One region of the Pelorhabdus sp. sgz311001 genome, then DNA from elsewhere that is predicted to be linked to it. Evidence: riboswitches for the same ligand, from Rfam matches in the RefSeq annotation. Region 1 holds a riboswitch; each other region holds the start of a gene.
The links. Region 1 has a riboswitch for S-adenosylmethionine ahead of metK (methionine adenosyltransferase). Riboswitches for the same ligand answer to the same signal wherever they lie in the genome.
Positions count from the first base shown of each region.

Region 2: it holds a riboswitch for S-adenosylmethionine, as region 1 does, so the genes downstream of both, AC0MXB_RS12915 (trans-sulfuration enzyme family protein) here and metK (methionine adenosyltransferase) in region 1, are expected to answer to the same signal.
Region 3: it holds a riboswitch for S-adenosylmethionine, as region 1 does, so the genes downstream of both, AC0MXB_RS01445 (DUF2292 domain-containing protein) here and metK (methionine adenosyltransferase) in region 1, are expected to answer to the same signal.

Region 1 covers NZ_JBVXUT010000001.1:915,161-925,795, forward strand. The annotation lists gene AC0MXB_RS04760 (cation-translocating P-type ATPase) at 1-2,143, shown strand, start outside; gene dapF (diaminopimelate epimerase) at 2,189-3,028, shown strand; gene AC0MXB_RS04770 (hypothetical protein) at 3,126-3,749, shown strand; gene AC0MXB_RS04775 (YicC/YloC family endoribonuclease) at 3,888-4,772, shown strand; gene remA (extracellular matrix/biofilm regulator RemA) at 4,817-5,083, shown strand; gene gmk (guanylate kinase) at 5,099-5,746, shown strand; gene rpoZ (DNA-directed RNA polymerase subunit omega) at 5,770-5,976, shown strand; gene coaBC (bifunctional phosphopantothenoylcysteine decarboxylase/phosphopantothenate--cysteine ligase CoaBC) at 5,973-7,181, shown strand; SAM riboswitch class I at 7,231-7,337, shown strand; gene metK (methionine adenosyltransferase) at 7,406-8,596, shown strand; gene AC0MXB_RS04805 (hypothetical protein) at 8,665-8,835, shown strand; gene priA (primosomal protein N') at 8,897-10,635, shown strand, end outside.
Region 2 covers NZ_JBVXUT010000005.1:41,079-51,713, reverse strand. The annotation lists gene AC0MXB_RS12970 (ABC transporter permease) at 1-89, shown strand, start outside; gene AC0MXB_RS12965 (ABC transporter permease) at 110-844, shown strand; gene AC0MXB_RS12960 (NifB/NifX family molybdenum-iron cluster-binding protein) at 849-1,214, shown strand; gene AC0MXB_RS12955 (homocysteine synthase) at 1,229-2,524, shown strand; gene AC0MXB_RS12950 (DUF4418 family protein) at 2,764-3,186, shown strand; gene AC0MXB_RS12945 (ABC transporter permease) at 3,183-4,382, shown strand; gene AC0MXB_RS12940 (ABC transporter ATP-binding protein) at 4,397-5,068, shown strand; gene AC0MXB_RS12935 (ABC transporter permease) at 5,122-5,904, shown strand; gene AC0MXB_RS12930 (methionine ABC transporter ATP-binding protein) at 5,947-6,726, shown strand; gene AC0MXB_RS12925 (methionine ABC transporter permease) at 6,723-7,391, shown strand; gene AC0MXB_RS12920 (MetQ/NlpA family ABC transporter substrate-binding protein) at 7,417-8,256, shown strand; SAM riboswitch class I at 8,329-8,432, shown strand; gene AC0MXB_RS12915 (trans-sulfuration enzyme family protein) at 8,531-9,664, shown strand; gene AC0MXB_RS12910 (pyridoxal phosphate-dependent aminotransferase) at 9,717-10,635, shown strand, end outside.
Region 3 covers NZ_JBVXUT010000001.1:265,630-276,264, reverse strand. The annotation lists gene AC0MXB_RS01455 (ATP-binding protein) at 1-846, opposite strand, end outside; gene AC0MXB_RS01450 (N-acyl-D-amino-acid deacylase family protein) at 999-2,369, opposite strand; gene AC0MXB_RS01445 (DUF2292 domain-containing protein) at 2,432-2,779, opposite strand; SAM riboswitch class I at 2,855-2,954, opposite strand; gene larE (ATP-dependent sacrificial sulfur transferase LarE) at 2,981-3,799, opposite strand; gene htpG (molecular chaperone HtpG) at 4,117-6,009, shown strand; gene AC0MXB_RS01430 (hypothetical protein) at 6,139-6,366, shown strand; gene AC0MXB_RS01425 (diguanylate cyclase domain-containing protein) at 6,599-8,164, shown strand; gene AC0MXB_RS01420 (ABC transporter substrate binding protein) at 8,243-10,635, opposite strand, start outside.

The sequences.
Region 1 (10,635 bases):
CCGCGGCAAAGCCATTGTTTGCGCCACAGGCATGAGAACAGAAGTTGGACAAATTGCCGATCTGTTAAATGAAATTGAACCGGAAAAAACACCCTTGGCCAAGCGGCTGGAGCATTTGGGAAGACGACTTGTCTGGGCTTGTCTCGGGATTTGTTTTGTCGTAGTGGTGACAGGCGTTTGGCGAGGCGAGCCATTATTACTTATGTGCTTAGCGGGAATTAGTCTGGCTGTTGCGGCTATACCGGAAGGCTTGCCAGCGATTGTGACAGTTGCACTGGCGCTAGGGGTACAACGAATGATTCGCCGCAATGCGATTGTGCGCAAATTAGCGGCTGTAGAGACGTTAGGCTGCGTTACCGTCATTTGTTCCGATAAGACAGGCACTTTAACGCAAAATGTGATGACAGTGCAAAAAATTTTTACGGAAGAAGGGGAAATCTCGGTTACGGGACAAGGCTATGATATACGCGGCGAATTTCAGACTGGCGGTGAGAATATAGCGCCGCAGAAAAACGCGGGGCTGCGGCTCTGTCTAGAAATTGGCGTTTTGTGTAATAATAGTGAAGTTGTACATCATAAAGTAACAATTCACGGTTTATGGCGCAAAGAACCGAAAGATTTTCAGGTGGAAGGCGATCCAACGGAGGGCGCTCTTGTTGCGGTTGGCGCGAAAGCAGGAATTTGGCGTAGTGACTTAGAAAAAAAAGCAGAACGAGTCAGTGAAATTCCTTTTGAACCGCAGCGGCGGCGTATGTCGGTGCTATATAAACAAACCGGAAAAAAAGAGCAGTTTCTTTATGTTAAGGGGGCGCCTGATACGGTCATCCCCTTATGTGACCGCTTTTATCAGAATGGGCGCGAATGCCTGCTTACACCGGCAGAGAGATCCCGCATTGAGGTGCAATATGAAGCCATGACGAATCAGGCGCTTCGCGTGCTAGCTTTAGCGTATCGGTTGGTTTCGGCTGATGTATGCGCCGAAAACGTCGATGAAGCCTTGGAACAAGAGCTTGTTTTTGTTGGGCTTGTTGGTATGATCGATCCACCGCGCGAATCCGTAAAGGAGTCACTAAACTTATGTCAGCAGGCGGGAATCCGCACTGTTATGATTACGGGAGATCACCCCAATACGGCTGTAGCGATTGCTCGGGAGCTCGCTTTGTTGAAAAAAGACCATGGTACGGTTATTACTGGTACGGAGCTAGATCGACTCAGCGACAAGGAATTGGCGCATCGCGTCAATGATGTGGTTGTTTTCGCCCGTGTTTCGCCAGGACATAAGCTGCGAATTGTGCGGGCTTTAAAATCGCGGGGGCACATTGTAGCCATGACTGGCGATGGAGTAAATGATGCGCCAGCCATTAAAGAAGCTGATATTGGCATTTCTATGGGGATCTCAGGCAGCGATGTGGCGAAAGAAGCAGCAGCTATGATTTTAACGGATGATCACTTTTCGACGATCGTAGCCGCTGTGGCCGAGGGAAGGGGTATTTATGATAATATCCGCAAGTTTATCCGTTATTTACTTGCCTGTAACACTGGAGAAGTATTGACTATGTTTCTTGCCGCTTGCCTAGCTTTACCGCTACCGCTTCTGCCTGTACAGATTCTATGGGTCAATTTGGTCACTGACGGTCTGCCTGCGTTAGCTCTTGGTGTCGATAGGAAAGATCCGGCCATTATGCTAAGGCCGCCGCGATTTCCGCGAGAAAGCTTGTTTTCTCGTGGCTTAAGCCGTAAAATTATAGCAAGAGGTTTGCAAATTGGCTGTAGTACCATTGCCGTTTTCTTTTTCACCTATACAGTGCAGAACGACTTGGCTTTAGCTAGAACGATGGCGCTTACTACACTGGTATTTTGCCAGTTGTTTCATGTATTTGACTGCAGATCTGAGTTTTTTAGCATTTTGGACATCGGATTTTTTAGCAATTGGCAACTGCTGTTGGCTGTGACTGGATCGGTTTCGATGCATCTTGCAGTTCTCTATCTTCCTGTTTTAAGCAGTTTGTTTTCGCTGGTGCCGCTTCACTTAGGCGATTGGGCTGTGATTCTATGCTTATCGGGATGGACGCTCTTTGTGAGCCTGATTAGACGGCTGTGGCGACCGAAAAGAGCCATTCCTTCAGCGGCGCAACGAGTCTGATAGAATTGATTTTGGCTATATTGCAGCAATTAAGGAGGTTTTTTCATGAATTTTACAAAAGTACACGGTCAGGGAAATGATTTTGTAATTATTGACGGAACAAAAGAAGCTGTTACAGACTATTCGCAAGCAGCGATTGAAATTTGCGATCGCCACTATGGGATTGGCGCTGATGGGTTTGTTATTATTTTGCCATCAGAAACCGAAGATTTCCGCATGCGAATTTTTAACTCTGATGGCAGCGAAGCGGAAATGTGCGGCAATGTGACGCGTTGTGTTGCCCGTTATGTCTATGAATATGGTCTCACAACGAAAACGAAAATTACGTTGGAAACCTTAGCTGGCGTGATTCGTCCCGAACTGATTATGAAAGATGGCAAGATTGAGACGGTTTGTGTTGATATGGGTGAACCCCGTCTGTTAAGAAAAGAAATTCCTATGACCGGCGATGGCGATAGTCAAGCTGTAAATATAGCAATTGTCGCTGATGGAAAAGAGTATTTGGCAACATGCGTGTCTATGGGAAATCCTCATTGTGTAATTTTTGTTGACGATATGGCTACCGTTGATTTGACTAAAGTCGGACCAGTCATCGAAACGCATCCTTATTTTCCCCGCAAGACCAATGTAGAATTTGTGGAAGTTCTAGGTCCCAAGGAAATGCGTATGCGTGTTTGGGAAAGAGGTGCTGGCATTACGCTCGCCTGTGGCACGGGAACAAGCGCTACTTTAGTTGCAGCTGTTTTGACCGGAAGGACGCAGCGAGAAGCTCTTGTTCATTTAGACGGCGGTGACTTAACTGTGGAATGGCGCGCCGATAACCATATTTATATGTCTGGTCCGGCTGTTGAGGTTTACTCTGGTGTGTATCATCGAAAAGTATAAAAGAAGTTTCATTGATGAAATAATATGAAAAAAGAGGGAAAAGTCAGAGAAATGGTGTAATAGAATAAGTAAAGTCTGTGTGTGGGAGAGTGAACCTATGAACAAGTATGCGAAAGCACTCGGTGCTCTATTAGGTTTGATTTTCTGGTGCTCGAATGTCTTTGCGGCCGCCTCTGCTAATGATAGCGGCGCAGCACAGACTTATGCCATTAAGGGCGTCCATTTAAGTGATGATGATTTCATGGCGCCTTGGCGCTCTTATGAAGAAAAGACGCAAAAACTAAACGACAGCGTGGATCAGGCTTATTGCTATACGCCCTTTCTCGTAGTAGCAATTGATGCTAGAAATAAACTGGCTGATCATTTGCCTGTCTATGTGCCAGAGGGAGAAAAGCTTTGGCAGGACTATGCCGGGTTTTTAACCTTTGCTGTTCAGTTGTACCAAACCGATTCGACCTTACCACAAGGCGTTGCTGTGTGGCTGGAACAAGATCAGAAGATTTTTTCTCCTGTTCAGTCCAATTTGCCCAGTGAGCTTAAAGTGGTTGCGCCAAGTTCTGCTCCCGTAGCGGGAGCGCCGAAACCGCGCCAGCTTTATTTGTTTGCAGCTTACTACTATTTCCCTGATGAGGGGATTTCTCATGATCGCCCTGTAATTTTATGCGTGGCGAATAAAGAGAAGAAATACCGTTTTTTCTTTGATATGAAAAAAATTCGTTAGAGAAAGCGAGGGGGAGATTTCCCCCTTTTTTCTTAGAAAAAAGGAAATCCACGAAAAAGCTCGAAATAGATTGATAATCAAAGCATGAATTCGTTTTTTTTGCTTACAATACTCCATGGTAAGGGATGGTGCAGATTAGTGCTTAAAAGTATGACAGGGTTTGGTCGGGGCGAATTTCTTGATGAAAGCCACCGACTTAGTATAGAAATTAAAGCAGTGAATCATCGATATAATGAAATTGTAGTTCGCATGCCGAAAAATTTAGCTTCACTGGAAGATAAGATACGCCGCAAGATTGCCGCAAGCCTTGCCAGAGGTCGGATTGACGTTTTTATTACAGTAGAAGAATATGGCGAAGCAAAGCGCAGTGTAAGGGTTGACAAAGAGCTGGCAATCGCTTACCATAAGGCGATAAGCGATTTGGCGACACTACTTAATATGACAGCAAGTGAATCAGTCAGTCAAATTTCCCGCTATCCTGACGTGCTGAAGGTAGAAGAAGTACGTGAGGATGTTTCTGTGCTTTGGCCAAAAATTGCCGCTGCCGCTGATGCGGCCATTCAGAACCTTATGAGTATGCGGACTGCTGAAGGCGATAATATTGAGGCTGATTTTATCAGACGGATTGCCGACATGAAGGAAATTTTGGCGAAGATTGAAGTGCGGGCGCCGCAGGTTGTCAGTGATTATCGGCAAAAAATTTCGGAACGGATGAATGAGTTTTTACAGCCTGTGGCGGTGCAAATTGATGAAGGTCGGCTGTTGCAAGAAGTTGCTTTATTTGCTGACCGTATTTCAATCACCGAGGAAATTGTCCGTTTAAAAAGTCATTTTGATCAGTTTATGACCATTTTAAATAGTGGCGAGGCTGTAGGTCGAAAGCTTGATTTTTTAGTGCAGGAATTTAATCGCGAAACAAATACGATTGCTTCTAAAGCCAATGATTATCAGATTGCTACACTCGTTGTGGAAATGAAAAGTGAGATTGAGAAGATCAGAGAGCAAATCCAAAACATAGAGTAGTAATATAGATGGTTTTGCAAGAATTTTGCAGGAGGAATCAGAATATGGAAATCAAATTAATTAATATTGGTTTTGGTAATATTGTATCAGCTAACCGGATTATTTCCATCGTGAGTCCTGAATCGGCGCCGATTAAACGCATTATTCAAGAAGCGCGTGACCGTGGTATGCTGATTGATGCGACTTATGGACGGCGAACTCGTGCTGTGATTATTGTTGATAGCGATCATGTGATCCTTTCAGCAGTTCAGCCAGAAACTGTCGCGCATCGGTTGTCAAGCAAAGATAGTGCTGAAGATGTACAGGAATAAGGGGGATATACAGGTATGACGCGGCGTCAGGGAGCGCTACTTGTTCTTTCCGGCCCCTCTGGAGCCGGCAAGGGAACAATTTGTAAAGAGTTACTTCGAAAAGCTTCAGCTACACTTCACTACTCTGTATCGGTTACTACAAGACCGATGCGGGTTGGGGAGGAAAATGGAGTCAATTATTGGTTTGTTTCGCAGGAAGAGTTTTTGACGATGCGTGAGCAACAAAACTTGTTGGAATGGGCGGAAGTTTATGGTAATTATTACGGAACGCCGCGACAATTTGTTGAAGAAAAACTACAGGCTGGCCAAGATGTCATCTTAGAGATTGATATTCAAGGCGCAATGAAAGTCAAAGAATCTTTTCCGCAAGGCGTTTTCATTTACATATTGCCGCCGTCGCTTACGGAATTAGAACACCGTATTGTTGGGCGGGGAACTGATAGTGAAGCGGTTATTGAGCGGCGTATGAAATGCGTCAAAGAAGAACTTACCTTTGCCCATGAATATGATTATGTCATTGTCAATGATGTAGTGGCGAAGGCGGTAAGTCAGGTTGAGGCTATTATGCAGGCGGAGCACTGTCGCATTATTCGTAATGAGGCGTTACTTGAACATATTTGCCTGTTTGGCAGTATCGACGAAGATGAAGAATTACCAGGCTGATTTTAGGAAGGAGATTTTCAAACATGATATATCCATCGCTTGATTTACTCGTAAACAAGGTAGATAGTAAATACACTTTAGTCGTACTGGCGGCGAAACGGGCCAGACAGATTATGGATGGGGAACCAACCTTGATCGACTGTCGTTCCAATAAACCGGTAACAATGGCGCTCGAAGAAGTCGCTTTAGGTAAAGTTTCCTACGAGCGGACAAAGGCAGGTATTAAATAGTGTCAATTCAAGGCAAGAATATTGTGCTAGGCGTTACAGGCGGCATTGCTGTTTATAAAGCGGTTGATGTAGTAAGTAAATTAAAAAAAGCCGGTGCCAATGTTCATGTGATTATGACGGAATCGGCAGCGAAATTCGTCAGTGCGCTTACGTTTCAGGAAATGAGCGGCAACCCTGTTGTTGTCAGCATGTGGAGCGAAGCGAAGCATTGGAATGTCGAACACATTGCACTGGCGACGTTAGCCGATGCGTTTTTGATTGTTCCGGCTACCGCTAATATTTTGGGCAAGATTGCGAATGGGATTGCTGATGATATGCTGTCTACGACAGTGATGGCGACAAAAGCTCCCGTTATTGTTGCTCCGGCGATGAATACGAATATGTATTGCAATCCTGTTGTGCAAAAAAATATGGCCACTTTAAAAGAGCTTGGTTACCACTTTATTTCGCCAGGCAGCGGCCTATTGGCCTGTGGCACTGAAGGAGTGGGACGGTTAGCGGAACCTTTGGAAATTGTCGCTTTTGTACAAAACTTTTTTGCGCAAAAGAAGCCGCTTCTTGGTAAGACCATTTTAGTTACAGCAGCTGGCACGCGTGAAGCCATTGATCCTGTTCGCTATATTGGTAATCGATCTAGCGGGAAAATGGGCTATGCTATTGCGGCGCAAGCGGTAAAACAGGGAGCCAAAGTTATTTTAGTATCAGGTCCTTCCAGTTTGCCGCAACCTGATGGCGTTACTTTTTGTTCTGTTGAGAGCGCCAAAGAAATGCAGCAAGAAGTGCTAAAATATTTTACGACTTGCGATGTCGTCATTAAGGCAGCCGCTGTATCTGATTATCGTCCAGTAACGGTAGCTACTCATAAAATCAAGAAAAATGACGGGAATTTAATCATTGAATTAGAGCGCAATCCGGATATTTTACGCGAATTGGGTACTATAAAAGAAAAACAGATTCTCGTAGGCTTTGCGGCGGAAACGCAGAATGTAGAAGCTTATGCAGCGAAAAAACTAGTAGAGAAGAATCTTGATCTTATTGTAGCGAATGACGTATCACAGCCAGGCGCCGGATTTAATGTTGACACGAATATAGCCAAGCTTTTATTCCGTGATGGCGCCATAGTCGAATTACCGCAGATGACGAAAGAGGCTTTGGCTGATCAAATATTAGATCATGTTTTCACAATTCTGCAAAAAAGCTCTTGATTTTTTTGCCATTCTACTATACAATTGCTCTTGTGAAAATTTTATATTTTACTCATCAAGAGTTGGTGGAGGGACAGGCCCAATGATACCGCGGCAACCATTTAGTACAAGCTAAAACGGTGCCAATTCCGGCGAGAAATTCTTGCGAGATGGGAGAGCGAATGATTAAACTCCCATTTAGGGAGTTTTTCTTTTTTAAACAGCACAATAGAGGAGGGCTTTTTTTGAAAGAAAAACGTGTTTTATTTACATCAGAATCAGTTACAGAAGGACATCCTGATAAAATAGCTGATCAGATTTCTGACGGCATTTTAGATGCTATTTTAGAACAAGATCCTTTTGCTCGCGTTGCCTGTGAAACGCTGGTAACTACCGGTCAAGTCCATGTAGCCGGTGAAATTACGACGCAGTGCTATGCCGATATTCCTAAAGTTGTCCGCAACACCGTAAAAGAGATTGGTTATACTCGGGCAAAATTTGGTTTTGACGGTGATACTTGCGGCGTCCTTGTGTCGATCGACGAACAGTCGCCTGATATTGCTATGGGTGTTGATAAAGCGTTGGAAGCGAAACAGGGAGAAATGGATGAAATTGAAGCAATTGGCGCTGGCGACCAAGGCATGATGTTTGGTTATGCTACGAATGAAACCGATGATTATATGCCTTTGCCAATTTCCTTAGCGCACAAATTATCACGTCATTTATCGGAAGTTCGTAAAAATGGAACACTGCCTTACTTGCGTCCTGATGGAAAAACACAAGTTACGGTAGAATATGTAAATGGCAAGCCTGTACGCATTGATACGATTGTCATTTCAACCCAACATGGCCCGGAAGTGGAACTAAAAACAATTGAACAGGATTTAATCGCACATGTGATTAAACCAATCGTACCAACGGAACTGCTTGATGATAAAACTAAATATTATATTAATCCGACGGGCCGTTTTGTTATTGGCGGTCCACAGGGTGACGCTGGCTTAACAGGCCGTAAAATTATTGTTGATACTTATGGCGGCATGGCTCGTCATGGCGGCGGCGCTTTTTCCGGTAAGGATCCTACAAAAGTAGACCGCTCTGGCGCCTATGCAGCTCGTTATGTGGCAAAAAATATTGTTGCCGCCGGCCTTGCTGATAAATGCGAAATTCAGCTTGCTTATGCGATTGGCGTAGCTCGTCCTGTTTCAGTTATGGTAGAAACCTTTGAAACAGGCAAAGTGGATGACGCTGTTATCGCTGCTTTAGTACAGAAACATTTTGATTTGCGTCCTGCTGGCATCATAAAAATGCTGGATTTACGTCGTCCGATTTATAAACAGACGGCTGCTTATGGTCATTTTGGCCGTAACGATCTGAACCTTCCTTGGGAGAAAACAGACAAGGCTGCTATTTTACGCCAGGAAGCTGGTCTATAAAGCCATAATTTCATCATACTTGGCTATACTATAAAGGCTGCTTTATTTTATAGTCAGGAGATGATATTATGAAACGATTTTCCTCGTGCGCTAAGAACCGTCTTCATCGTTACGCACCACAGATGCCTTACTGTTATGAGGAAGATTGGTTTACCCAGGAAGATCCTCTCTCCTGCAATTTACCAAGCTGGTGGAATTGGGAGCAGGATTTTGCCGAGTTTGAGCGAATTGAATTTTAGAAATCGGATTTTATAAGGAGACTATTTCTTAGTCTCCTTACTTTTATGCGTGGTGGAAAATATGACCTATGCTCAGGTTGTTGTAAATATAACGGTAAGAAGGCTTGATCGTCCCTTTACTTATCTGGTTCCAGAAGGCTGGGAGGTAGCAAGGGGCTGTCGTGTTCTCGTTCCCTTTGGCCCTCGTATGGTAGAAGGCTTTGTAGTAGCTGTTCTATCAGCTAATGATTTGATAGCAGCAGCAGGCGAAGACCTTGACGAAGAGACGTTAAAACCCATTCGGGAAGTACTTGATGAAACACCGTGGTTTGATGAAAGTATGCTAGAAACAGCTCGGCAGCTTGCTGATTATTATTTATGTTCGCTCAGCGATACACTCAGACTATTCGTGCCAGGGAAAAATACGATAAAAACAAAGCGAGGCTATCAGGAAAACTTGGCGGATTTGCCAGAGTTAAAGCAGGTTTTGCAGGAGCTTTCTTTGACCCAAAGATCGCTTTATGAAGCAATATGTTCATCAAACTTAAAAACAGAAGCAGAACTCATGAAACTGCCGTTTTATTCGAAAAAAGATTTGCAGTTTCTCTTGCGTGCTAAAGTCATTACAACAAAAATTATTACAAGTCGGACGGCAAACGAAAAAACTGATAAGGTATTGGCAATTTGTGCTGCTTTGTCTGATCAAGGGAAGACTGTAAATTGGTCGCGTCGTCCTGCCCAGAAGAAGGTTATTGACTTTGTACAGCAGGGCTGTGTTATGTGGTCTGATTTGAAGAATCAGGGCGTTCAGTGGGACGCTGTCAAACGGTTGCAAGAAGAGGGCTGGATTACTTTCAAGGAAGTACGGACTTTTCGCCGTAGTTACGGTGAAACTGCCATTATGGGCACTCCGCCTGTTTATACGAAGGAACAACAGGACGCGCTTGCGAAAATAATTCCTTCGTTGGCCGTAAAAGTGCAGCAAACTTTTTTGCTTCATGGCGTAACCGGCAGTGGCAAAACAGAAGTTTATCTGGCGGCTGCAGCAGAAGCGCGGCGACTGGGACAGCAGGTTATTATGCTTGTGCCGGAAATCGCATTGACAGGGCAAATTGTCCGGCGTTTTAAGGAACGATTTGGCGAGGATGTCGTTGTCATTCATAGTAAACTCAGTTTTGGGGAACGCTTTGATTCTTTTTGTCAGATGAAGGAAAGAGAAGCGGGGATTGTCATCGGGGCTCGCTCTGCTTTATTTGTTCCAGCTCCGTCCCTTGGTCTGATCATGCTTGATGAAGAACATGAATTTACCTATAAGCAAGAGGAACTTCCTCGTTACCATGCGCGTACGGCGGCGATTATTCGGGCAAAAACTACTGGCGCTACCGTTCTTTTGGGCAGTGCTACGCCAGCTTTGGAAACATATTATGAAGTGCAAGAAGGACGCTATGAGCTGCTTTCTCTGGACTATCGTGTTGATAAGCAGCCAATGCCGCAGGTGGAACTTGTTGATTTGGCCCAAGAATTGAAATCAGGACGGCGAACCGTAATTTCTCCGCCGCTGGCTAATTTGCTTACCGAAACGATGCAGCGAGGCGAACAAGCAATTATTTTGATTAATCGACGTGGTTATTCAACCTTTATTCTTTGCCGCGAATGCGGTCATGTGATATCCTGTCCTCATTGCGCCATTGCTATGGTTTATCATTCAGTAGGGCAGGATCTTCGCTGTCATTATTGCCGTCAGACGGCGTCCGTTCCTGATATCTGCCCGGCCTGCGGCAGTCGTTATATTAAGTTTTTCGGCACAGGAACCCAAAAAGT
Region 2 (10,635 bases), on a different contig from region 1:
AGCATCATCACATGGAGCAAGGTGCTGCTCATTCAGGTGAGCAGCATCCGACAGTACCTACCTATAAGCCAGCCGTGGAAGAAAAATAGTGAGGAAAGGGGGATGCAAAGTGCGGTCGATTATTATTTTTTTATGCTTATGGGAAATCATTTGTCGACTGGGTTTGATCAGTCCGCTATTTGTTCCTCCTTTATCTAAAGTTCTTGTAGCTATTGTTGATCTGCTTTTTTCTGGACTTTTTGTACCTCATATTTTAATTAGTTTGGAGCGGGCTCTTGTCGGGTTTTTAGTGGCAACAGTACTTGCAATTCCCGCAGGTCTGCTATTAGGCGGCTGGTTTCGGAAAATTGAACTTGCTTTGTCACCGTTATGTAATCTGGCGGAACAAGCAAATCCATTTATTTTATTTCATATTATTATTTTATTTCTAGGGATTGGGGAAACGGCAAAAATCAGTATGATTGCCTGGGTTTGTTTATGGCCCATACTTTTAAATACAGCCCAAGGCGTTAGACAAGTGGACCATACACTGGTAAAGGCAGCCCGTTCTTTTGGCCTTAACCGTTGGTCGCTCTTTTATAAAGTCATTTTGCCAGCGGCGGCGCCTGCCATTTTTACGGGCCTTCGCCTGAGTGCTGGCTATTCTTTCTTCTTACTCATTGTAACGGAAATGATGGGATCTAGCTCTGGACTTGGCTGGTTCATTTTGTATAGTCAAGAAAACTATCATATTGAGTGGATTTTTTCAGGTGCCATAGTGATTGCTTTGCTTGGAGTCATGATTGATTATATGTTGAAACAGATTGAAAAACGAGTCGTTATTTGGGAAAGCGGCAGGGGGTGATCATATGTCAATTCAGGTTGCCATAGCAAGCACTAGTGGGACAGAGATTGATCAGCCTTTTGGGAAAACAAATCAATTTTTTGTTTATGAACTTTCTGGTGATCAATTTGAATTTAAAGAAACTAAAATAGTTGCTTGCGATGAAAGCAAAAACAATAAAGAAAATTTAATAAAAATAGCTAAATTGTTAGATGAATGCGAATTTGTTTTAGCAAGTAAATTCGGCCCAGGTGCTATCACTCTCTTAGAAGAGCGAGGCATTTGGACAGTGACAGTCGAAGGACCGATTGATCAAGCTCTTGACTGGGTACGTTGGACTCACCGTAAACCGCGAAGCAGTCGTCTAAAACGGACTAGATCGATACGATAAGGAGTGTTAACGATATGGCTGATAACCAAGTAAGACAGCACGGCTTTGATACGATTGCAGTTCATGAAGGGCAGGTGCCTGATCCGGTGACTGGTGCCCGGGCTGTGCCCATTTATCAAAGTACTTCTTTTGTTTTAGGTGATACTAAGCGGGCTGCCAGGCTTTTCTCGCTTGATGAAGTAGGCAATGCTTATACGCGCATGATTAATCCGACACAAACGGTATTTGAAGAAAGAATTGCAGCCCTTGAAGGCGGTATCGGCGCTCTTGCTGTTGCCTCAGGACAGGCAGCAATTACCTATTCGATCCTGACCATTGCCGAATCGGGCGATGAGATTGTGTCTTCAACAGCACTTTATGGCGGGACCTATAATTTGTTTCATCATACATTGCCGAAACTGGGGATTAAAGTTCATTTCGTAAACCCGGATGATCCGGAAAATTTTCGTAAGGCGATTACGCCGAAAACGAAAGCGCTCTATGCTGAAATTATTGGTAATCCACGAATTGACATTCTAGATGTAGAAAATGTAGCAAAAGTTGCTCATGAAAACGATATTCCTTTGATTATTGATAATACCTTTGCTACCCCTTATTTAAGTCGTCCCATTGAATGGGGGGCTGATATTGTAGTCCATTCGGCAACAAAATTTATTGGCGGTCACGGGACTTCCATCGGTGGCATCCTTGTTGATTCCGGAAAGTTTAACTGGAATAATGGCAAATTTCCGGGTCTCGTTGAGCCTGATCCTAGTTACCACGGTCTTTCCTATGTTGAAAAATTTGGCCCGGCTGCCTATATTCTCAAGGCGCGGGTTTCGCTGCTCCGCGATACCGGCGCTGCCATCAGCCCTTTTAATTCATTTTTGTTTTTGCAAGGAATTGAAACCTTATCTTTGCGTCTTGATCGCCATGTAGCGAATGCACAAAAGGTAGCAGAGTTTTTAGAGCAGCATTCAGCAGTTACTTGGGTCAATTATCCAGGCCTTAAAACAAGTCATTCCTATGAAAAAGCACGTAAATACTTACCAAAGGGTCCTGGGGCAATCCTGACTTTTGGCATTAAAGGCGGACGAAATGCGGGAACGAAATTGATTGATCATATTGGGCTCTTTTCCCACTTAGCAAATGTGGGAGATGCGAAATCACTGATTATTCATCCGGCTAGTACAACTCACCAGCAATTGAGTGAAAAAGAACAGATTGCTAGCGGTGTAACAGAAGATTTGATTCGATTGTCTATTGGACTCGAAGATATTGATGATTTGCTCTATTATCTAGATGAGGCGCTTGCTATTAGCCAGCAGTAATAAGTAAGGTTCCTGTCTCAATTGGCAGGAGCCTTAATTTAGAACAGATCAGAAGCTTTATAGAGAGCGGGTGAGATATTGAATTTTAGAAGTTATATTTTTATATCAGTTCTTATCGTTTTTGGGGGAATTATTGGGTTGCATTTTGGTGTGAATCACCCAAGCCAGAGCCAGGCTCCTGTTTTACAACATACCATGGAAAATCATACCAATCATAATCAGTAAGGAGTGTGGGGGCTTTGCGACAGAAAAAAATCATTCAGTGGATTTCCTTGCTTGTCAGTATCAGTTTGCTTCTGTTACCTTTGGTTTTTCCTATATGTGAAGTCGTAGCTGGAAAACCTCCCATGCGTTGCTATTATACCTTTCAGGCAGAATATATTCTCGCTATTTTAGCGATTATCATTTCACTAAGTCTATTTTTTACCAAAACAAGGGAAGCAAGGAAATTCAATAACTTCTTTTTAAGTATACTCGGTTTATTTGCCATTGCTTTGCCGCAATCTTGGGCGATTGGACTTTGCAATCATGGCGATAGTCTTTGCCACTTGACGGCTCACGTAGAAACAGGAGCGGCCATTCTTTTAATTCTTGCTGGAATCAGTGGGATTTGGCAGGTGGTAAAAGAAGAAGAAAAAAATCGTGAGGATCACTTGTTATGATCCGAATCATTTTAAAATCATTATGGTATCGGCGTGTACAAAATTTGTCACTTGTGTGTGCTTTAGCTGTTGGTATTTTACTTGTTTTTGCTGTTTTTCTATTAGAACAAGGTGTAAATAATGGAATGGAAACAGCTAAGCAGCGCCTAGGGGCTGATATTTTAGTTGTTCCAAATGGCGTAGCTGTAGATCCAGGAGAGATCCTTTATGGCGGAGCGCCGCAAAATATTTATATGAATCAATCGGTGGAGGCCGCGGCATCTCAGATCAAAGGCGTAAGAAAAATTACTAGTCAATTTTTTACGCAAAGCCTAACAGAAGAATGTTGCGATATTGGCACTGTGATTCGCTTAATTGGTTTTGATCCGCAAACAGACTGGCTGATTCAGCCATGGCTTAAAAATATTTCTAAGGTAGAACTTGCTGACGATGAAATCATTATTGGTAAAGAAGTAAATAGTTTTGAAGGTCGTAAGATTAATGTGCTTGGGACTACCTTTACCGTTGCGGCAATTATGGCTCCGACAGGCACGGGTCTCGATTATTCGATTTTGATGAATCAAAAAACAGCACGGGCTATTGCGGCAAAGTCACCATATCTACAAGCTGTTTGGCAAGAAAAAGGGACGCCGGACAAGTTGATCTCTGCTATTTTAATGGAAGTAGAGCCTGATGCTAATATTGGTGAGATTATTGCAAAATTGGAAAAAATAGCACCGGTTCATGCCTATTCTGCTGCCGAGGCAAAGCGGCATACTTATGAACAGCTTACTGTTATTGGATCACTGCTCTGGGCAGTGGCTCTAATCGTTGTAATTTCAGCGGTCATTCAGCTTTTTTCCCGCCTTTACTCTCTGACGCTTGAAAGACAGGGGGAATGGGGACTTTACTTAGCTCTTGGGCTTACAATGAAGGCGCTTGCCCGCATGATTATTGTAGAAACTAGCTTGCTTTGTTCACTAGGGGCTTTAATTGGATTCATTGGCGGTTATCTTTTTTATTTAGGAGCGGTGCGCTTTATATTAACCTATGAGTCTTTCCCGTTTATTTATCCGGATTTTCTTGTTGTTGGCAAAATAGGGGTTTTGCTTTTTCTAGTTTGGCTGGCGATTGGTCTTTTAGCCGCGTGGATTCCCGCGTATCGGAGCAGTAAAGTGGAGCCCAGTTTGGTTATGACACGGGGAGAGTTTGATTGATAGGAGATGGAAAATTGGAATCTTTACTGGGAATTCGCCAGATTAAAAAATTCTATGGCCAAGAAACTATTTTATATGATGTTTCATTTCAGCTAGAAAAAGGCGAAATGATATCCATTGTTGGTGAATCTGGAACAGGGAAAACAACATTGTTGTCTATTTTAGGCTTATTGCAAAACCCCAGTGCAGGTGAAATATGGTTTAAAGGACAAGAAGTCGGGTCGCTTAGCCCGTCAGAGCGAGCAAAGCTGAGAAGTCTATATATTGGCTTTGTTTTTCAAAGAGCGCGTTTAGTCGGGTCGCTTACTGCACTGGAAAATGTATTGGTTCCTGCTTGGCTATTTCAGCAGCAAAAAGCGGAAAAAACGGCGACAGCGGCTAGAGCTGAACATTTGCTGCGCGAGTTGGGGCTTGAACATCGTCTTACCTATTTGCCGGAGCAACTGAGTATTGGGCAGATGCGGCGTGTTGCTCTGGCTAGGGCTCTGCTCTTAGAACCTGAGATCATTTTGGCGGATGAGCCTACAAATGATTTAGATGTAGATTCAGCTGCTATTGTGATGGAATATCTGAAAAAGGCGCAGCGAAACGGAGCAGGTGTTGTCATTGTCACTCATGATCGGCGGCAGTCTGCTTTAGCTGACCGTAGATTTGAATTAAAAAGAGGCTTGCTTCAATTAGTTTGAGTACAAAGTGATGATACTTCTTTTCTTTAACTGGTATACAAGGAGTGGCGCATGTGAAAAAGTGGTTCAAAAGAATTTTTTCTGTATTTTATCGGCTACTAGCAGTTTTGCTTTTTTTGCTGCTATGGGAAGTGGCGCCAAGAATTGGTCTGGCTGATCCGACTTTTTTGCCGCCTTTTTCGAAAGTTTTTGCTGCTTTTTGGAGTTTGCTTCTTAGCGGTGAATTAATTAAGCATATTGCCGTGAGCCTTAGACGTTCGGTCATTGGTTTTGGTCTTGGTCTGGCGATTGCAATTCCCTTGGGACTTTTAATCGGGTGGTTTAGAGGCTTTGAACGGTTTATTGATCCTTTACTGCAGACTTTTCGGCAGACTTCAACGCTAGCCTTGTTTCCTGTCTTTATCTTGCTCTTTGGGATTGGCGAAGTTTCGAAGGTGGCGATTATTTTCTGGGGTGTGCAGTGGGCAATTTTACTGAATACCATTGCCGGGGTTCGCAGTGTCGATCCGCTGTTAATTAAGTCGGCCCGTTCGATGGGGACATCTCAATTGACTATTTTTAGTAAAGTCATTGTGCCGGCTTCAATTCCAGCTATTTTTACAGGTATTCGGTTAAGTGCCACCACTTCTATTCTGATTTTGATTGCAGCTGAAATGATTGGCGCCAATGCCGGCCTCGGCTTTTTACTCTATGATGCGGAAGTGAAATATCAAATCCCTACAATGTATGCTTCTATTATTACCATGTCAATGCTAGGCGTGGCTCTAAATTATACGTTGGTGGCTATTGAAAAACGCGTGACACGTTGGAAAGAAGAGCCTGTTACCGGAAGTTGACAAGCATAGGAAGTTGACTATAGTAAAGTGAGTTGAAAGCTGATGATTCGCATTCAGAATGTAAGTAAAATGTATCAAACACCGCAAGCAACCGTTCATGCGCTCAAAGACATTAATCTGGAGATTAATGACGGTGATATTTTTGGGATTATCGGATTTAGCGGTGCCGGAAAATCAACGCTGATTCGTTGCTTGAATCGACTGGAAGAGCCGGATTCTGGCAGTATTTTAATTGGAAGTCAAGATATTATTACGATGGATAAACAACAGCTGCGGCTGGCTCGCCGCAAGATCGGCATGATTTTTCAACAGTTTAATTTGTTTGATGCCAAGACTGTTTTTGATAATGTGGCCTTTCCGTTAAAGGTGGCTGGTTATCCGCAAACAGAAATTGCTAAACGTGTTGCCGCTATTTTGGAGCTTGTTGATTTGACAGACAAAGCAAATGCTTATCCATTGCAATTGAGCGGCGGACAAAAGCAACGTGTGGGGATTGCCAGAGCTCTTTCAAATGAACCCGATGTACTTTTAAGTGATGAAGCAACTTCGGCCCTTGATCCGCAAACAACTTATTCTATTTTAGAATTATTGAAAGCTATTAATCAAAAATTGGGGTTAACAATTGTACTGATTACTCACGAATTGGATGTTTTAAAGCATATTTGCAATCATATGGCTGTCATTGAACAAGGGAAGATCGTGGAAACCGGAACTGTGGATAAATTTTTCATGAATCCTGAAAGTGATACGGCCAAAAAATTTGTGCAGATTCTGCAAGGGTTTCAGTCAAAACGGATTTTTCGGGAGGGAGAAGGCATTTGAATGATGACTTATTAGACCTATTATTTACCGGTTTTGGCGATACGGTTTATATGGTGTTACTGTCGACCTTAGCCGCCTTGGTTTTAGGATTGCCGCTAGGTATTATTTTGGTGATTACCGAGAAAGGAAATTTATTGGCATCGCCTAGGATTAACAAAATATTAGGAACGATTATTAATATTTTTCGGTCCTTTCCTTCCATTATTCTAATTGTAATTTTATTGCCCTTATCTCGTTTATTGATTGGCACGACACTTGGGGCTACGGCAGCGATTGTACCGCTTTCGATTGGTGCAGCGCCTTTTTTAGCCCGTATTATTGAGAATTGCTTAAAAGAGGTGGGGATTGGAAAAATTGAAGCGGCTGTAGCAATGGGAGCCACGCCTTTTACTATTATCACGCAAGTTCTGATTCCAGAAGCACTGCCTTCTTTAGTCCGGGGTGTCACGCTGGCAATTATTGCGATTACTGGTTTTACTGCTGTGGCTGGCGCTATTGGCGCTGGCGGTCTCGGAAGTCTCGCGATTCGCTTTGGTTATATGCGTTATCGTGATGATGTGATGATTGCCACTGTTATTATTTTAGTCATTTTAGTACAAGGAATTCAATGGGGAGGTGATTGGCTCGCTAGGCGGATTAATCGTAAGCGGTATAAGTTTGAATAAAGGATAAGAGAGAAGGATGATGGGGATGTTCATAAAGAAAAGCTGGAAAAAACTGATTATCATACTTGGTGTTGTTGCATTAGCCACTAGTATGGGAGGCTGCGGCAGCGACAAAAAAGAAAGCACTCAGACTGCAGGAAAATCAGAAGTGACTGTCAAAATTGGTGCAGCCGTTGTGCCTCATGCTGAAATCTTAAATTTTATTAAACCAAAATTAAAAGCAGAAGGAATTAATTTAGAGGTCGTTGTCTTAGATGATGAAGGGCAATTAAATCCTGCTCTGCAGAATAAACAGATTGATGGTAATTATTTTCAACATTTGCCTTATCTTGAGTCTGTTGCGAAGGAAAAAGGTTATGATTTTACAGTAGCAGCTAAGGTTCACGTAGAACCAATTGGTTTTTATTCACAGAAAATTAAATCAAAGGATGACTTGAAAAATGGCGCTACTATCGCAATATCGAATAACCCTTCCAACGAATATCGGGGGCTTATTTTGCTCCAGGCCAATGGATTAATCAAATTAAAAGAAGGGTTAGCTACTTTTGCCGCGACACCGCGTGATATTATCGAAAATCCGAAAAACTTAAAATTTGTTGAGGTCGATCCGGCACAACTGACTAGAGCTTTGCCTGATGTCGATGGAGCTGTTATTAATACCAATTATGTCTTAGAAGCAAAAATAGATCCTAAAACAGCTTTATTTCGTGAAGATGCTAATTCCCCTTATGCCAATGATCTTGTCGTAAGAAAAGGGGATGAAAATCGCCCGGAAATCAAAAAAATTGCTGAATATTTAACTTCGCCAGAGGTGAAGAAATTTATTCAAGATAAATATGGCGTAGCTGTAGTTGCCGCTTTTTAGAAAAAAATTATACTCCATTCCATTGACAGAAAGATAAAGCAATGTTACACTATTAACAATTTCATAGCGAAACTCTTATCAAGAGTGGTCGAGGGACTGGCCCGATGACACCCGGCAACCGGCGTTTTTACGCGTAAGGTGCTAAATCCAGCAGGAGAAATCCTGAAAGATGAGAGAAAGGAAGTTATGTCCCTTTCCTCATGGAAAGGGACTTTTTGTATGCATTGTAGTAACTGTTTCTAAAATGAGTTTTACAACAGGATGGAGGAAAATCATGAAATTGAATTCGAAAATTGTGCACATTGGTGTACGCAGCGATGAGAAAACCGGAGCAATTAGTACGCCGATTTATCAAACAGCATCTTTTGCCCATCCCGCAGTGGGACAAAGTACTGGTTATGATTATACGCGAACCAAGAATCCGACGCGAGAAGTTTTGGAAAAGGGAATCGCAATTTTAGAAAATGGTGCAGGCGGTTATGCTTTTGCGACTGGGATGGCGGCCATTACAGCAGTCTTGATGTTGTACAAGGCTGGCGATCACATAGTGGTGATTCAAGATTGTTATGGCGGAACTTATCGCGTCATTGATAAAGTGTTTGCTCCCTTTGGCTTGACAGCAACTTATGTTGATGCTACTGATGTAGAGAATATTGCGGCAGCCATCCAAGCTAATACTAAGGCAGTTTTGATTGAGACGCCGACCAATCCGTTAATGAGTATTGTTGATATTGCGGCAACCGCAAGGCTTACGAAATCGAAAGGCATTCATTTGATTGTTGATAATACCTTTTTAACGCCCTGTCTACAGCGCCCCTTAGAACTGGGCGCCGATATTGTACTTCACAGTGGTACGAAATATTTAGCGGGCCATAATGATTTATTATGCGGTCTTGTTGTAGCCAAAGATCCAGAACTAGCTGAAAAAATTCAATATATCCAGAATGCTACAGGCAATATTTTAAGTCCTGGCGATAGCTGGCTGTTGATTCGCGGCATGAAAACCTTAGCGCTTCGGATGCAGCGTCACAATGAGAATGCTCAGGCTGTAGCTGAATGGCTCAATCAGCATCGTCATGTAACGAAAGTCTATTATCCTGGTCTGGCGGAGCATCCCGGCAAGGCGGTTCAAGATAAGCAAGCTTCTGGTTATGGCGGTATGGTTTCTTTTACGGTGAAGCGACCGGAACTTGTGCTGCAAGTACTGGAAAAAGTGAAGTTCATTCAATTTGCCGAAAGCCTCGGCGGTGTTGAGACATTGATTACTTTTCCGGCGAAACAGACCCATGCTGATATTCCAGTGGAAACAAGAGAAAAATTGGGCATTGATGATTGCTTGCTTCGTTTATCTGTCGGCGTGGAAGATGTAGCAGATATTATTGCCGATCTAGATCAGGCTTTGGAATAAAAATTGTTTTATGACTATTAACAGGTGTGAGGAAAAAGGAGACGAAGAAATTATGCAGAGAATTCAAAAGTACGCTTCAGAAAAAGCAAGTCATTTTACGGAATCAGTGATCCGTGATATGACACGCGTAGCTGTAAAACATGGCGCGATTAACCTGGCGCAAGGCTTTCCCGATTTTCCAGCGCCTGATGCGATTAAACAAGCTGCGGCTGACGCAATTTTTAATGATCATAATCAATATGCGATTACCTGGGGAACCAAGGATTTACGCGATGGCATTACGGCAAAAGTAAAAAAAGAATATGGTATCGAAATTGATCCGGAAAAACAAATTACCGTTTGCTGCGGCTCCACGGAAGGAATGATCGCGACCTTACTTGCGACGATTAATCCTGGCGATGAAGTCATTGTTTTTGAACCTTTTTATGAGAATTATGGCGCTGATGCTGTTTTATGCGGCGCGACTCCCAAATATGTGACGCTCCATACCCCGGATTTTCACCTCGACTTAGATGAATTAAAAGCAGCTTTTTCTGATAAGACGAGAGCGATTATTATTAATACGCCTCATAATCCTACAGGTAAAGTGTTTTCAGCGGAAGAATTACAAGTGATTGCTGAGTTATGTCAAAAGTATGACGTTTTGGCAATTACTGACGAAATTTACGAATATATCCTTTATGATGGTGCCAAACATATTCCTCTCTATAATCTGCCTGGGATGGCTGAGCGGACGATTATTATTAACAGCACCTCAAAAACTTATAGTGTGACTGGCTGGCGTATTGGCTATGTGATTGCTTCCCCGGAAATTACGGATTCGATTCGTAAAGTTCATGACTTTTTAACCGTTGGCGCTGCTGCCCCCTTACAGGTTGCTTCTGCCGCAGCTTTGCGGTTTCCGGACTCTTACTATCAGGAGCTAGGAGATTTTTACGCCGAGCGCCGTGATTTGCTCCTAGGAGCGCTAG
Region 3 (10,635 bases), 650 kb from region 1:
TGCCAAAACCTCCTCTTCGGCAATCCCCACTACAACAGCCAAAGGATAATCTGGCAATACATGATAACTGTAAATACGCTTCACAGGATCAAGGGCCCCTTCGCCAATAAAAGACCCTGACTCTTGTGTTTGAATTTGTTGCAACAAAGCACTTCCCGTTAAATCTTGTCCTGCAGTATGATCTTCGCCAGCCTGCCTAGCTCTGACAATCCCGTCAAAACCTACAAGGGCAATCGATGATTTATCACCTAAATGAACCTGACGGTAAAAGTTCGTAAAGTAATTTAAATCAACGGAAACGATAACTACCCCGCCAAAAGATTTATCGGGCTTATTAATACGCCGTGTCATTTGTATCGACCATTTACCGGAAGATCGGCCAAGAACAGGTTTGCTAATGAATAATTGATTCGTATCTGCTTTTTGATGCACAAAAAAATGTTCTCGATCTTTTAAATTAGAGGGCACAAAAGGCACTTGGCTGCTTAATAATAAATCACCATTCTCGCCAGCAATGCTCAATAATACAAAGGGCTGATTGGTCAACCGACCCTCATTAATATAACGAGGAATGCTAATGATCGCCCCATCTGTTTCATATTGATATTTTAAAAACAGCACCGTTTGATCGGCACTGCGAATCGTCCGAAGTGAATGTTCCTCAAAGGCGCGGGCAAAATTGCTTGTTTCTTTTATAGCCTGCTCAATCTCAATTTGCTGTTCCGCCCGTATTTTATAATAAAGTCCGCCCCAAACTAAGGAAAGTAAGAGAAACGCAAATAATAGAATGACTAATGTACTTCTCTGCCATAGCCATCGTTGCCAAGAAACAGTACTTGCGTTCATCTTACAAACCTCCCTTTCCTATAAGCAAAACACCATACTTCTTTTTCCGTTTTAATTCGACATATTTTTCCACTCTCCTGTCTATCAAATCAAATAACTGAATTTTCCCAAGAAAAATGCAGCTGCCTTATTGTGCAGCTGCATAAGTTTTATTATATTTGATAATCATAAACAGGATAATGAGAACGTACCGCTTTACCGGCGCAACGACTTAGAATTTTACCGTCAGCAAAAACGATCTGTCCATCGAGCAAAACATAATCAATCCCTTCCGGCCAGGCATCGGGTCTTCCAAAATCAGCTTTATCGCAAATCGTGCGAATATCAAAAATCGTAATATCAGCATCCATGCCCTCCTGCAACCGACCTTTATAAGTAAGGCCCAACGTCTCAGCAGGTAAATACGTGGCTTTGCGCAACGCTTCAAGTAAGCTCAATTCGTAATTTTCACGCACAAGCTTACGCAAATAACGCGGGAAGCTACCGGCAATCTGGGGATGGCCTTCGCCTTTAGCATAAGGGCCAGTATCGGTGGATGGCATAGCAAAAGGATGACGCAAAGCCTCATAAATTTCTTCTTCAATACCTGTAAGAACAACTACAGAAGCCCCTGGATCTACATTACGCAATTCTTCATAAATAGCGGGCGTCAATCGTTGACCGTTATATTTTCCGGTAACTACAAGAATATCTTCCAATCCCCAGCCATTTAACGCCATGGACTCTTCATTAAATAATACAGCTCCAATGTGCGTCGCCCACTGTGTATACATACCGCTGTCAAAACGAATGTCAATCCCGCTAGCGCGCGCTTGGTTAATGAGCGCCAATGCCTCGGCTACCATACCGGTACCATATTGATAAACTAAATGAGACACCTGAATTCTCGCCCCAGTTTGCCGTGCAATTTGGATCGCTTCCACTAAAGAAAACATATCAATTGCAGTAATCATTCTTGTGTCAATTGATATAACCCGTCCATAGCGAGCGGCAATTTGGCTCAAACGTATAACTTCTGCCTCAGATGTCCCCGGCGCATAGGCTAACCCGAGTGACAAGCCGCAGGCCCCTTCAATAAAAGCTCGTTCTACAAAGAGTTCCATTTGCTGTAGCTGCTCTTCCGTAGCTGGCTGCAAAGGATCCAATGCTCCGACAGCTTTTCGCAAACTAATCGAATGACCAATCATTTCCGCTTGATGAAGAATAAACCCCTGCTTTTCTTGCGCGGAAAAAAACGCTTCTATATCAAGCGGGCCAAGTCCACAATTACCGCCAATCGTTGTTGTAATTCCTTGCCGCAAAGATAATTCACCGCAATAATCGTCAAGATCTACATGACCATGAATATCAATAAATCCTGGCGAAACAATCCGCCCTGCCACAGAGAGAACCTCGCGTCCTTGTAATTCTTCTGATGTAATTGCCGCAATTTTCCCGTTGAAAATTCCTATATTGCCACGTCGTCGCATCCCTCTTTCAGGATCAATAAGCAAACCATCGCTAATTACGATGTCATAGATCATGGTGGCCGCCTTTCTTTCTACGATAATGAATCAAGTTTGTTTCATTATACCGTGGTTTTAATCTAAATACCATCGCCATCAAGTCCTGCCAAAGCAGTAAAACGTTGTTTTTCAGTCCGATCAATCTGGACGACTTTCCCTGTTTTCACTACGATAGTAACCTGACCATACTCAATTCCTTCACAGGCTTCTTCCAGCCCCTTGCGCACCGCTTTAAACTCCTTACTACGTTCACTATTTTTACGAAATGAGCCTAACGATTCATCAGGACGAATTTTTTCATTGCGTTCAATCTGAATCAAACGGAAATTCTGCCAAGTGAGCGTAAGATGTCCATGATACACTTGCTGCAAAATAGCTAAAATCTGGTCCAGTTGCTTTACCGAAATTTGATTTTGTTTTTCTAGCATACTGTTTTCTCTCCCTTAGACTAAAAAATAAAACGTAAGAGCCCCTTTGAAAGAAGCTCTTACGTTTCTGCGCTTCTCTCATCGTTCAGGAAATTTCCTGCTGGAATTGGCACCTTGCTAAAAAGCCGGTTGCCGGGCGTCATCGGGCCAGTCCCTCGACCACTCTAGATAAGAGTTTATTCGGTAATTTATATCATTTTATCAATTCTGTTGCAGCAAAGCATTCATACTGCCTGTTTGATAGCCGTTAAGATCGATTGTTATAAAAGTAAAGCCAAGACGCCTAAACTCGACTACAATTTGCTCTCGTACTTTATCCTGACATAAACTGGGGATCCATTCCGCTTCGACTTCAATGCGAGCTACCTGCCCATGGTGACGCACTCGTATCGAACCAGAACAAAACTTTCTGATATACTCTTCGGCTTGCTCTATTTGTCCAAGCTTTTCCGCAGTTATCGCTTCGCCATAAGCCACCCTAGACGACAAACAGGCTGCGCTTGGTTTATTCCAGGTTGCCAGCCCCCACTTTTTCGAAAGTTGACGAATTTCTTTTTTGGTGAAACCAGCTTCTAGCAGAGGCGATGCGACTTGATCCAATTCTGAAACAGCTTGTATGCCTGGTCGATAGTCGCCGAGGTCATCTTGATTTGATCCTTCGAGTATCCATTGAAACTCATGTTGTCTAGCCCAGGATACCAACGCAGAAAACCGCAGTGTTTTACAATGATAGCAGCGATCTGCGTCATTTTCTCTAAAGTCAGGGCTAGCGAGTTCATCAATTGGCAGCAACTCGTGACGAATGCCAATTTCTTTGGCTACCGCTATAGCAGCAGTTTTTTCGCTTTGCGGCAAGGTTGCTGAGTAAGCAGTAACTGCAAGAGCTTTTTCACCTAATATTTTATAAGCAGCGGCGGCTAAAAAAGTACTGTCGACCCCACCAGAAAAACCGATGACTACACTTTCATAACTACGAAGCATTGTTTCAAGCTTCGCCAGCTTATCAGATAGAGTATTCATCACAATCCCCCCGTTCATTTAAATAAAACAACAAAAAAAGGCCACTGCACCTTATTTTTCAAAAGATACAATGAGCCTTCAGTATTTCTGATCAGCTACTTAGCGTATTTGTTTTAATATAAAATAGCATGGAACTACAACTCTGTCAATGAAAATTTCCCGATATGGGAAATTTTTACTTGCCATTTTGTTGGGAATTTCGCAAAATAATAGAGTACAGAATCACCATACTTTTAGGAGGCTTTACCGTGACACAGGAAATTAAAGCAAAAGAAACGCGCGAATTTCAAACTGAAACGAAACAACTTCTCGATTTAATGATCCATTCCATCTATACAAACAAAGAGATTTTTTTGCGTGAATTGGTCTCCAATGCCTCGGATGCCATTGATAAAGTTCGGTTTGCATCGTTAACCGATCAGAATTTACTAGAAGGAAATGATACCTTTGAAATTCTGCTATCCCCTGATGAAAGTACAAAAACATTAACGATTTCTGACAATGGCATGGGCATGACCTATGACGAAGTCATCGCCACTATCGGTACAATTGCTCAATCAGGTACAAAGGCCTTTTTAGCTAAAATGAAAGAATCAGGCACAAATTCTGATACAGAGCTGATTGGCCAATTTGGTGTCGGCTTTTATTCCGCCTTTATGGTTGCCCAAAAAGTCACGCTTCTGACACGAGCTCCCGGACAAGAAAAGGGTGTAAAATGGGAATCAGCAGGCGACGGAACTTATACGATTGAGGAATTTGACAAAGACACTCGCGGCACTACAATTATTTTAACGCTTCATGACGCCTTCTGCGGTAAAGAAGCTGGCGAGGAAAATTTTCTAGAACGCTATACATTGCAAAATCTAATCAAGAAGTATTCCGATTATATTCGCTATCCTATAAAGATGAATTTCATCCACAAAGAAAAACCGCTTGATAACGAAGGAAAGGTTATCGAGGATGCCCCAGAAACAGAATCAGTGGAAGTGCGGACTTTAAATTCTATGACACCGCTCTGGTCGCGTAGTAAAAATGAAATTACCCAAGAAGAATATCAAAAATTCTATCAAAGTCAATTCCATGATTGGGAAGAGCCATTAGAGGTCATTCACTCTCGTGTTGAAGGAGCTGTCGAATATACCACTTTGCTCTTTATCCCGGCTCATGCACCTTTCGATTTTTATGAACGTGACGCAGCTTCAAAAATTTCATTGTATTCCAAACATGTTTTTGTTATGGAAAACTGCAAAGACTTGCTGCCGCCTTACCTTCGCTTTGTTTGCGGTCTCGTTGATTCACCGGACTTTTCCTTAAATATTTCCCGGGAATTATTACAGCATAGCAAACAGCTTAAACTCATTGGCAAAAATTTAGAGAAAAGCGTACTCAAATCGTTAGAACGCCTCCTACATAATGATCGCCCTAAATACGAGAAATTTTGGAAAGAATTCGGCACAGCTTTAAAAGCCGGTATTTATTCCGATTTTTCCAGTCGGGAAAAATTGCAAGATCTTTTGCTATTCCCTTCTTCCAAGAATAAAGAAGAGCTCACCACTTTAGCTGACTATATTAGCCGTATGCCAGAGAAACAAAAAGCTATCTATTACGCTACAGGAAAAGATTATGATACAATTGACAAATTACCACAGCTAGAACTACTGAAAGAAAAGGGATTGGAAATACTATATCTCTTTGATCGCGTCGATGAATTTGCTATTGAAGCGTTACGTGAATATAAGGAAAAGCACTTTCATTCCGCAAGTCGCGGTGACTTAGATTTAGCAGATATTGATTCACCGGAAACTCAACAAGATACGAAAGAGCTCGCGAAGGAAAATGAAGCGCTCATTAAAGCAATTAAGGATCAGCTTGGTGACAAAGTCACCGAAGTAAAAATCAGCACTCGCTTAAAATCAAGTGCTGTATGCCTTGTCAGCAGTGATCAAGGCATCAGCTTATCGATGGAACATATCTTGTCTGAAATGAACCGGACTATGATGAAAGCAAGCCGCATTTTAGAATTAAATCCGCAGCATGCTTTATTTAACGTTTTAAAAGATCTCTACGAAACAGATGCTTCTTCGGAGCAGTTTGCTGATTATTGCCGACTTCTCTATGATCAGGCTCTCTTGATTGAAGGTCTATCCCCAGAAGATCCGATTGGATTTGCCAATAAACTAGCTGAACTTATGGCAAAAACCGTAAAATAAGTATAGGATTGTCTAACAAAGACTTGATTGTGTAAAAACAGTCAAGTCTTTTTCTTTTTAACAGCAGGAATTTCTTTAACTAATTAGAATAATCTAAATTAAATACAAATTTAGAGAGGGATGGTTACGATGTCCATTAGCAAGTGTTACGTATTTGTAAGCTACAAAGACAATCCGAAGCAAAGTCCCTGTATCTATCTAGAAAATATGAAAAGTGCCGTGCAACTCTATCAGAATCTAATTGATAGCGGCGAACACCAAAATCACAAACTTGATTATTTAACCTGCGGTTACGAGTTTTGTACCGACCAAGGTCGAACCGGCGTACGAGATATTACCTCTTACGCCTTCTCCTAACCCGTTGAAACTATAAAAAGCTAAACTCCTGCCGCTTAGAATAGCCGCAGGAGTTTATTTTAGCCCTCCTTGCTCATAGACATAATTCGCCTAGTACAGTATAATTATTTTTAAAGTTTTACTTTTCTCTTTGCAAATAAAGATGCCGTAGAGGCAGTAAAGGACTCGCTGCACAATGGCCCTATATAAATATTTTTTTCTTTTCTGGCTTTTCCTTTTTCCCAGCACTCTTATGCTTTATGAAACTGGCTTTCTTTCGGAAAGCCTTTTTGCCATTCAACATGCCCATATCGCTGGCGTGCTTCTTGTTGATCTTTTCGCTGGCTTTATTGCCTATACAGCCTACCAGAATGCCCTAAGGCGTCAAAATCGTTTTCTCGCTTGCACAACCCTTGCCTATGGCGGCTTTACGCTGCTTTATACCGTTTATAGCGGCGCCCTAGTTCTCCTTGAACCGTTTCCCTTTTCCTTTCTGATCTTTGCGCCAGTTGCGCGAATTATTCTATCTTGTTATTTACTCTTAGGGCTTTTTTATTTAAAAGACCGCAATAATCTAACGCTCTTTCACTGGAAAAAACACTGCATTGTTCTAATCATACTTACAGCTATTCTCCTTACCTTCGCTGCATCTTGCACATTCTCTGTTACATTATTGCGTCAAGGTCTGGAACTATTAGCTCTGGTAATTTCATTTACAGCTACCATAAGACTATATCTTATGCCGAAAAAAGCCACTGTGCTTACGTATCACCTGTGGGCTCAATTTATTTTTACCCAATCTTCCTTTGCTTTTCTCATCGGATATCCCTGGAATCTTTCTTGGTGGATAGGACAATTACTTGTTTTGACAGGTTTTATTATGATGGGTTTTGCTATTCTGCAAAACTATGCCGCTGTTGGCAGCCTAAAACGAGTCTATGATCCTAATCTATTAGAACATTTAATGGATCAGATTATCGACAGTTCGCCTGTCGGCATTCTCCTTGTAGATTCTGAGCTGGAAATTATCCGCCGCAACGCCGCTAGTGAAGAAATGCTCGCCTGGGCCCAGCCTGACTGCAATATAGCAGAACTTTTGCAAACCTTGCAGATCAACCTAACCAAATTAAATATTTCGTCACAACAAGATACTTGTCTTTTTGCCTCATTAACCAAGCAAGTTGGCAAGAATGAACAGTCACTTGATGCAAAAGTCTGCCGTCTCGACGATCCTACCATTGATGGGTATCTTATTACTTTAATTGATATGACAACCTATTATAAAGCGCAACAAAAAATAAACTACCTAGCAAAACACGATACCTTAACAGACTTGCCGAATCGCACAGAATTTCTCGAAAAACTGGCAGAGGAACTTACGGAAGTACAAAAAAACAATCAGTTGCTTGCTGTAATGTTTATCGATCTTGACGGCTTTAAACAGATTAATGATACGTTAGGTCATTCCATTGGGGATTTTGTTTTAAAAATTATTGCGACAAGATTACGACAATCCTTTAAGGCCAGAGATACGATCGCACGTTTAGGCGGCGATGAGTTTACCGCCATCGTACCTGGGATCTCCACTTGGCTTGATGCTGGCACCATTGCTGAACGCATTCTGATTGCCTTAGAAAAACCGGTTGTATTAGAAGGTCAATCCTTTTTCTTATCAGCAAGTATTGGCATCAGTCTCTATCCACTTCACGGCGCCACCGTAGAAGACTTAATTACCAAAGCCGATCAGGCTATGTACCAAATAAAAAAGCACGGCAAAAATGGCTATATTTTTGCCGATGTGGAAATAAAATCAGATTAGAATTTTCTAAAGAAAAATCCGCTAACAAGGTCCTGAATACTCAGACCTTATTGGCGGATTTCTCTCTTTTTCATGATCCTATTGAGAAATTTTTTCCCTTGTTAAAAAAGACTGGGCCTCCCCTACTGGCAATGGCTTACTAAATAAGTATCCTTGCGCAGCATCACACTCATACTGTGCTAAAAGAGCTAGCTGATCCTTAGTTTCCACACCTTCAGCTACCGTCTTCATGTTTAATAAGTGAGCGAGACGAATAATAATATGAGTAAACTCACGATCCTCTTGATTCTCAATAATCCCATCCACAAAGGATTTATCAATTTTAACTACATCTATTGGTAAATCCTTAAGATACTTCAACGACGAATAGCCTGTACCAAAATCATCTAAGTAAATTAAAATACCCTTTTCCTTTAATTTCTTCAGTTTAGCTACATTGTCGTCGAAAGACTGCATCAAAATACTCTCTGTAATCTCAAGTCCGAGTAATTCTGGCGGAATTGAGTAAAGATCAATCGCTTCCTGAACTAAGTCCACAAAATCAGGCTGCATCAGTTGAACAGCGGAAATATTTACTGTCACAACAACTTGCTGTTCACCTTGCAGCATTAAATCCCTTAAGAAAGAACACGCCTGCCCCAAAATTTCATAGCCCAGCGCTAAAATAAGTCCTGTTTCTTCCGCCAAAGGAATAAAGTCATTAGGCGCTACAAATCCGTGCTGCGGACTGTGCCAACGAGCTAAAGCCTCAAATCGGTTAATTTTTTTGGTCTTAAGGTCAAAAATTGGCTGATACCAGGCAAAAATTTCACCGCTGGCAATAGCCGACCGTAAATCAGTTTCCAGCAACGCTTTCTTTTGAATCGCCGCTTCCATGGCATAATCAAAAAAAGCATATTGATTTTTCCCTTTATTTTTAGCCTGATACATTGCTAAATCAGCATTTTTCAGCAAAGCCTCCTGACTTTGACCATTGCTAGGATAAAATGCAATTCCTATACTAATTGTTAAATGAATTTGTTTATCGGCTACACGCAAAGGTTCTGCAAATAAGTCGGCGATCTCTTGTGCAAAATCGGCAGCAAGCTGCGGTTCTTCCATGTCTTCCACAAGCAAGACAAACTCATCACCGCCCATTCGGGCAAGAAAAGCCTCCTCCTTTTCTCGCTTTAGCACATCCGCAAAAGCAATTAGCAGTTGATCACCAAAAGTATGACCAAATAAATCATTTACCGTTTTAAAATTATCGATATCGAGGAAAAAAAGGCAGCCTCGCTTTCTCTCGGCCTGACAATGTACAAACAAAGCTGCCAATTTTTCATTTAAAGCCGAACGATTGGCTAACTCCGTCAAGTTGTCATGAAACGCCATATAGTGAATGACAGCTTCATTTCTTTTTCGATCGCTTACATCCGTCAATGATCCAGCAGCCCGAACCGGCATTCCCGCCTCGTCTAGCAGGACTTTGCCACGAATCAAAAGCCATTTTGCCATAGTGCTAAAGAAAATTTCTTTTTCAAAAGAAAAGTGCGTTTTACCTAAAGCGATCAGATTCTCTAATTTGTTCAAAAGACTGTCGTGGGTTTCTTCTTGCCGCAGGACAGTGGGAAGATCGGAAACGCCGTAAGACTCTTGCCATTCAATCTCCAAAATTCTACTACCGCGCTTCGAAAGATAAATCTGACCTGTAACTAAATCCCAATCCCACAATCCGTCATTAGCGCCTGCCAAGGAGAGTTTATAGCGTTCTTCACTCTTTTTCAAAGCAGCCTGAACTGACTCTAGCTGCTGATAGCGATAATGGAGTTCATCTTGTGATGCGTAAATTTCCTCATACAGAGCGCCTAATTCTTCATTCTTTTGCTTTAAGTCAAGTTCTGCCGCTTTCCGTTGGCGAATATTACTACTAAGAACGAGAATATACACAATAAGAAATATAAAAATAATGGCTATCGACCATACGATTGTTTTATTTTCTTCATAAACAGCTAGAGGATTATGCAGCAAAATACTGCCTTGTGGCACTCGTCCTAAGCTCAAATTATGCCGAACAAGCTGATTATAGTCTACCATAGTCACAGTTGTCCCCACAGCTAGCGGAGAAATCGTATCAGGATCTTCCCCTTGTAAAATACGAGTAGCCAGTTTCGCTGCGGCTTCTCCCTGTAACTTACCACTCACAGTGCTCCCGCCCAAAGCCCCGTCTCCCATATTGAAGTCATAGGTCACATATAAAGGTGCGTTACTTTGCTCCGCATAAAGCCGAACGTATTTTTCCGGCGCACGAATCATTCCAGCGCCATCACTTACATAGCTCGTCACAAGAACGGCAGCGTTAGCTGGCAGAGTACGCAATCGCTCAACTACTTCCGCTTCCGAGAGCGAACTAAAATCTTCTAAAGTTAAATCAGACCGTACTTTACGAACCGCTTCCCTTATAATTTTTTTGGATGCAAGTCCTGTTTCGGTTT